2 linked regions of the Fodinicola acaciae genome follow. The protein of the gene in region 1 interacts with the protein of each later gene in a pairwise test. Links are inferred from orthologs where the notes say so. Each region holds a gene or a part of one and is shown on either strand. Other genes may lie near its edges.

Region 1 (3,374 bases):
CCGCGACCGGTACGCGCGTCGTCGCCAGATGACGACCGGTGCGTCCACCGGCACTGTCGACACCAGCTCGCCGTACGCCATCGCGGACCCCGCTTCCCCCGAAACCGCAGCACTTCAGGGACGGGTCCACAGCCCCGATCGGTTGCACGATCGCGCCGTGAAAATCCACGGCCACCGCGAGGCGGACGTTTTGACGGCCAAACCGGCAAAACGTCACCCTCGCGGTGATTCGCTAGCTCTCGCCGCCGGGGTTTTCGGCGGGCGGCGCGGCCGATACGTCATCGAGCCGGTATTTCTCCTGAGCGTTCTTCACGACATCCGCGGACACCGCGCCGGAGCGGGCCAGCTGCCGCAGCGCCGCGACCGCGATCGACTCGGCGTCCACGTGGAAGAAGCGGCGCAGCGCAGGCCGCGTGTCCGAGCGGCCGAAGCCGTCGGTCCCCAACGACACGAAGTCGTTCGGGACCCACTGCCGGATCAGGTCCGGCACGGCGCGCATGTAGTCGCTGACCGCCACAACCGGACCGTGCGCGTCGGCCAGCGCCTCGGCGATGTGCGGCGTCACCGGGGCCGGGTCGTTGGACAGCAGCGCGGCCTGCTCGGCGGCCACCGCGTTGCGGCGCAGCTCGGTCCACGAGGTCACCGACCACACGTCGGCGGCCACACCCCACTCCTCGGCGAGCAGCCGCTGCGCCTTCATCGCCGCCTGCATCGCCACACCGGACGCGAGGATCTGCGCCGGCTGCGCGTCATCGCCGACCTCCGGTGCCTTCGCATACCGGTAGATGCCGCGCCGGATGCCTTCCCGGACCTGCTCCTGGTCCAGCTCGGTCGGGAAGGCCGGCTGGTTGTACGGCTCGTTGTAGACGGTCAGGTAGTAGAAGATGTCCTCCGGCTTGTCGCCGTACATCCGCCGCAGCGCGTCCTCGACGATCACCGACACCTCGAAGGCCCACGCCGGGTCGTACGCGACGACAGCCGGGTTGGTGGCCGCCAACAGCAGCGAATGGCCGTCCTCGTGCTGCAGGCCCTCGCCGTTGAGCGTCGTACGGCCAGCGGTCGCGCCGAGCACGAAGCCGCGGGCCATCTGGTCGGCGGCCGCCCAGAAGGCGTCACCGGTGCGCTGGAAGCCGAACATCGAGTAGAAGATGTAGACCGGGATCATCGGCTCGCCGTGCGTCGCGTACGACGTGCCGGCGGCGGTGAACGACGCGGTCGAGCCGGCCTCGTTGATGCCTTCGTGCAGGATCTGGCCAGAGGTCGACTCCTTGTAGGCCAGCATCAGCTCGCGGTCGACCGAGATGTAGCCCTGGCCGTGCGGCGAGTAGATCTTGGCCGTCGGGAACAGCGAGTCCATGCCGAATGTGCGCGCCTCGTCAGGGATGATCGGCACGAACCGCGCGCCGATCTCCTTGTCGCGCATCAGGTCCTTGAGCAGCCGCACGAAGGCCATGGTGGTGGCGATCTTCTGCTTGCCGGAGCCCTTCTCCAGCTGCTTGTACGCCTCCGGGCCGGGCAGGATCAGCGTCTTGCCCTTGGACCGCCGGTCCGGCAGGAAGCCACCGAGGGTCTTGCGGCGCTCCATCATGTACTCGTACTCGTCGCTGTCCTTGCCGGGGTGATAGTACGGCGGCAGGTACTTGTCCAGAGCCGAGTCAGGGATGTCCAGGTAGAGCCGGTCGCGGAAGCCCTTCAGGTCCTCCACGGTCAGCTTCTTCATCTGGTGGGTGGCGTTGCGGCCCTCGAAGTGACTGCCCAGCGTCCAGCCCTTGATCGTCTTGGCGAGGATGACCGTCGGCTGGCCCTGGTGCTCGGTGGCCGCCTTGTAGGCCGCGTACAGCTTGCGGTAGTCGTGGCCGCCGCGCTTGAGGTTCCAGATCTCCTCGTCGGTCATGTTCTCGACCATCTTGCGGGTGCGCGGGTCCTGGCCGAAGAAGTGCTCGCGGACGAACGCGCCGGACTCGGCCTTGTAGGTCTGGTAGGAACCGTCCGGCGTGGTGTTCATGACGTTGACCAGCGCGCCGTCGCGGTCGGCGGCCAGCAGCGGGTCCCACTCGCGGCCCCAGATCACCTTGATCACGTTCCAGCCGGCGCCGCGGAAGAACGACTCCAGCTCCTGGATGATCTTGCCGTTGCCGCGTACCGGGCCGTCCAGGCGCTGCAGGTTGCAGTTGATCACGAAGGTGAGGTTGTCCAGCTCCTCGCGCGCGGCCAGGCCGATCTCGCCGAGCGACTCCGGCTCGTCCATCTCGCCGTCGCCGAGGAAGGCCCACACGTGCTGCTGGCTGGTGTCCCTGATGCCCCTGGCGTGCAGGTATTTGTTGAACCGGGCCTGGTAGATCGCGTTGATCGGGCCGAGCCCCATCGACACGGTCGGAAACTCCCAGAAGTCCGGCATCAGCCGCGGATGCGGATACGACGGGAGGCCGCCCTCGGTGTGCGAGAGCTCCTGCCGGAAGCCGTCCAGCTGGGCCTCGGTCAGCCGGCCCTCCAGGTAGGCGCGCGCGTACATGCCGGGGGAGGCGTGGCCCTGGAAGAAGATCTGGTCGCCGCCGCCGGGGTGGTCCTTGCCACGGAAGAAGTGGTTGAAGCCGACCTCGTAAAGGCTCGCGGAGGAGGCGTACGTGGAGATGTGGCCGCCGACCTCGATGCCGGGCCGCTGGGCGCGGTGCACCAGCATGGCGGCGTTCCACCGGACGTACGCGCGGATGCGGCGCTCGACGTACTCGTCGCCGGGGAACCACGGCTCCTTCGCCGGCGGGATGGTGTTGATGTAGTCCGTGTTGCGCAGCAGCGGCACGCCGACCTGGCGCTCACGCGTACGCTCCATCAGCCGCATCATCAGATATCGGGCCCGGGTCTTGCCGGCGTTGTCGATCACCGCGTCGAGCGACTCGATCCACTCCGCGGTCTCTTCCGGGTCGATGTCGGGCAGCTGGCTGGGGAGGCCGCCGATGATGACCGGCGGTCGCTCGGGTACGGACGTCAAGGTGTTGTCCTTCTCGATTCAGGGCCTGCTCACTCGCGGGTTGCGCGAGTGCGTGGACTTGACGTCCATCTTAGGTCCGCTGGGGTGTCATCCGGATATGTGAGCCTCGTTGGTGCACCCTAGTGGCCATGGAAAGCGCGCTCATTTCGGTACGCACCGGACCGCGGCAGGCCGTCGTCGACCTGACGACCCGCTGCGAGCGGTTCGTCAGCGACTTCGGCGACGGGTTGTTGCACGTCTTCGTGCCGCACGCGACCGCCGGTGTGGCCGTGCTGGAGACCGGCGCCGGCAGCGACGACGACCTGCTGGCGGCGCTGGACACGCTGCTGCCGACCGACGACAGGTGGCGGCACCGGCACGGTTCGCCGGGACACGGCCGCGACCA
Region 2 (3,049 bases), on another replicon or contig:
TCGCCGTAGATGGAACGTCCCGGACCCGCTCGGCGTGCCACGGTACGGTCCAACCGCCCAGATCCAGCAGCGCGGCCACCAGAAACCCGGTGAACCCCCACACCAGCATGCCGCGCACCTGGAAGCCCGGCCCCTGGTAGCCGGACGGATGGCGGACCATCACGCGGTTGGCCGGGTCGGCCAGCTCCGACACCGGTACGCGGGTCACCGTGGCGACCTCTGCGGCGTGCACCGGCGCCACCGGATGCGGCCGCTGCCACCACGCCAGCACCGGCGTGACCAGGAACTTCGACACCGGCACCGGCAGTGGCCGGAGCTGACCCAGCACCCGTACGGTCGTGGTGTCCAGGCCGGTCTCCTCGTACGCCTCACGGAGCGCGGTGTGCGCCAGGTCGCGGTCGCCGGGATCGGCGGCACCACCCGGAAACGCCGGCTGGCCGGCGTGGTTGCGCAGCGTATCGGCCCGCTGCAGGAGCAACAGGTCCGGACCTGGTACGACCCCGTCGCCGTTGGCGTCCGGCGCGTTCTCGCCGAAGAGCATCAACACGGCGGCCGTACGGCCAACCGCGGCCGTCACGCGCCGATAGTTGCTGAGCGGCCCCTCCAGGCCCTCGCCGACCGCGTCGGCGAGCTTTCGCATCCAGTCCGGCGGCTCCGCTGGTTGGCTCATCCGACGACCACGCCGAGATACCGTTTGACCAGGTCAGCCAGCGCTTTGTCGGTCAGCACCGGACCGGCGTACAGGTAGGTCACGGCGCCTTTGGCGTCGACGAAGACGGTGACCGGCAGGTTGGCGCGACCCAGGCCGCGTTCCACCGCGGCGTTGGGGTCGAAGACGTTCGCGAACCGGATGCCGACGTCCTGAGCCGCCTGCACCGACCTCGTCGGGTCGTCTTTCGTCGCCACACCGAGCACGACGAGATTGTCGCGCGCCTTGCTGTGCAGCCGTTGGAACGCCGGCATCTCCTGGCCGCACGGTGCGCACCAGGAGGCCCACAGGTTGACGACCATCGGCCGGCCGGTGAGCCGGTCCAGGCTGACCGTCTGTCCGCTGCCGTCCATGCAGGTCACGGTGACCGCCGGCAGCTTCCCCCCGGCGGCCGGCCGCGGACACGCGGCGAAGCCGGAGCCTTGGAACGGCACGGGCGCAGCGGCGCAACCGGCCACCACGGCCACGGCGAGCATGGCCGCCAGCCACCTCATGGCTTGACCATCGCCGCCAGTTCCTCGACGCGCGGGCCTTTGAGCAGCTTGACGGCGTCGGCGTACGCGGTCGGACCGGTGCCGTACGACGGACACAGCGACGCCAGGGTGCAGGCGCCACAGGCCGGCTTGCGCGCGTGGCAGACCCGGCGGCCGTGGAAGATCACCCGGTGCGACAGCATCGTCCAGTCCTTGCGCGGGATCAGCTCGCCGACGAGGTGCTCGACCTTGACCGGGTCCTCCTCGGCGGTCCAGCCGAACCGGCGGACCAGCCGGCCGAAGTGCGTGTCGACGGTGATGCCCGGCACGTCGAAGGCGTTGCCGAGGATGACGTTGGCGGTCTTGCGGCCGACGCCCGGCAGGGTGACCAGGTCGGCCAGCCGGCCCGGCACCTGTCCGTCGTACCTCTCCACCAGCGCCTGGCCGAGCTTGATCAGCGAGGAGGTCTTGTTGCGGTAGAAACCGGTCGGCCGGATCATCTCCTCCAGCTCGACCCGGTCGGCGCCGGCGTAGTCGGCGGCCGACCGATAGCGCTCGAACAGCGCCGGGGTCGTCTCGTTGACCCGCTTGTCGGTGCATTGCGCGGACAGGATGGTCGCCACCGCCAGCTCCAGCGGCGTGCGAAAGTCCAGCTCACAGTGCGCGTCGGGATGCGTCTCAGCGAGGATCTTGTGCATCTTGCGGGCCCGGCGGGTGAGCGCCAGCGCCGACTCCGGCTTGGTTTTGGCGGGGCTGACGACACCAGTCACCTTGCAGAGCCTACGGCGGGGATACGACAGAATGCCGGGCCGGGGGTGGCCGACGACATAGGCTCAAGTGGCCACATTCCACCCGCCGGAGCGTGCCTAACCGCACATGCCGGCGGAAAGAGCCCTAGACTCACGGCGCGGTCTCTCGATGATCGTTCACAGCACGCGGAGGTGCGGACATGGAGGAAGTGCTCGCGCGGGCGGGTCTGTTCCAGGGGGTTGACCCGGAAGCGGCCGAGGCGCTGGCAGCTCAGCTGGAGCATCTCGACGCGCCACGCGGCCAGGTCATCTTCTCCGAGGGGGACCCCGGCGACAGTCTCTACATCGTGGAGTCCGGCAAGGTCAAGGTCGGCCGCCGGGCCGCCGACGGCCGGGAGAACATGATCGCCGTGTTCGGTCCGAGCGACATGTTCGGCGAGCTGTCCCTGTTCGACCCGGGCCCGCGCACCGGTACGGCGGTCGCGGTGACCGACGCGCGCATCGCGCGGCTGCGCCAGCAGGCGTTGCGGCCGTGGATCACCAATCGGCCGGAGATCGCCGAGCAGCTGCTGCGCGTACTGGCCCGCCGGCTGCGGCGTACGAACGACGCGCTGGCCGACCTGATCTTCACCGACGTGCCCGGCCGGGTCGCCAAGAACCTGCTGCAGATGGCCGCGCGGTTCGGCTCGCGCGAAGGCAACACGCTGCGCGTCACGCACGACCTCACGCAGGAGGAGCTGGCGCAGCTGGTCGGCGCGTCCCGCGAGACTGTCAACAAGGCGCTCGCCGACTTCGCCTCCCGCGGCTGGCTGCGGCTGGAGGGCAAGAGCGTCGTGCTGCTCGACCACGAGCGGCTGGCCCGCCGCGCTCGCTAGCGGTCCAGTTCCGGGCAACCGGATGCGGAGGACGCCAGGTCAGTTGTTGACGATGAGTACGGCCGTGACGATCGCGCCGACGATGATGCCGGCGGCGACCACGATGCCGGCGGTGATCAGGATCAGCTGGCCGTTGCTGAACCTGTCCAGGAACGACTCGCTCTGCGCCGGCGGCGGCGGCGCCGGATGCGCGGTCACCGAGTACGGCTGGGACGGCGGGCCGACCGGAGGCGGCGGCGCCGG

What was found. Proteins that work in one complex are often made in the same cells at the same time.
Region 2: the proteins of aceE (region 1) and nth interact in binary tests that used the Escherichia coli proteins (3 or more experiments, as listed by UniProt). The link is inferred for Fodinicola acaciae from one-to-one orthologs.

What each region holds. Positions count from the first base shown.
Region 1 is NZ_WOTN01000001.1:2,655,300-2,658,673, reverse strand. Bases 33-3,336 are described here. They hold aceE (pyruvate dehydrogenase (acetyl-transferring), homodimeric type), read right to left. Parts: upstream 3,008-3,336; coding sequence 233-3,007; downstream 33-232. Other genes in these bases: GNX95_RS12405 (secondary thiamine-phosphate synthase enzyme YjbQ), read left to right, coding at 3,118-3,336; GNX95_RS12415 (hypothetical protein), read right to left, coding at 33-81. Outside these bases: more of GNX95_RS12415, read right to left, coding at 1-32; more of GNX95_RS12405, read left to right, coding at 3,337-3,374. UniProt on the Escherichia coli protein: Component of the pyruvate dehydrogenase (PDH) complex, that catalyzes the overall conversion of pyruvate to acetyl-CoA and CO(2).
Region 2 is NZ_WOTN01000004.1:170,177-173,225, forward strand. Bases 41-3,019 are described here. They hold nth (endonuclease III), read right to left. Parts: upstream 1,881-3,019; coding sequence 1,200-1,880; downstream 41-1,199. Other genes in these bases: GNX95_RS36045 (NUDIX hydrolase), read right to left, coding at 41-670; GNX95_RS36050 (TlpA family protein disulfide reductase), read right to left, coding at 667-1,203; GNX95_RS36060 (Crp/Fnr family transcriptional regulator), read left to right, coding at 2,132-2,806; GNX95_RS36065 (serine/threonine-protein kinase), read right to left, coding at 2,846-3,019. Outside these bases: more of GNX95_RS36045, read right to left, coding at 1-40; more of GNX95_RS36065, read right to left, coding at 3,020-3,049. UniProt on the Escherichia coli protein: DNA repair enzyme that has both DNA N-glycosylase activity and AP-lyase activity. The DNA N-glycosylase activity releases various damaged pyrimidines from DNA by cleaving the N-glycosidic bond, leaving an AP (apurinic/apyrimidinic) site.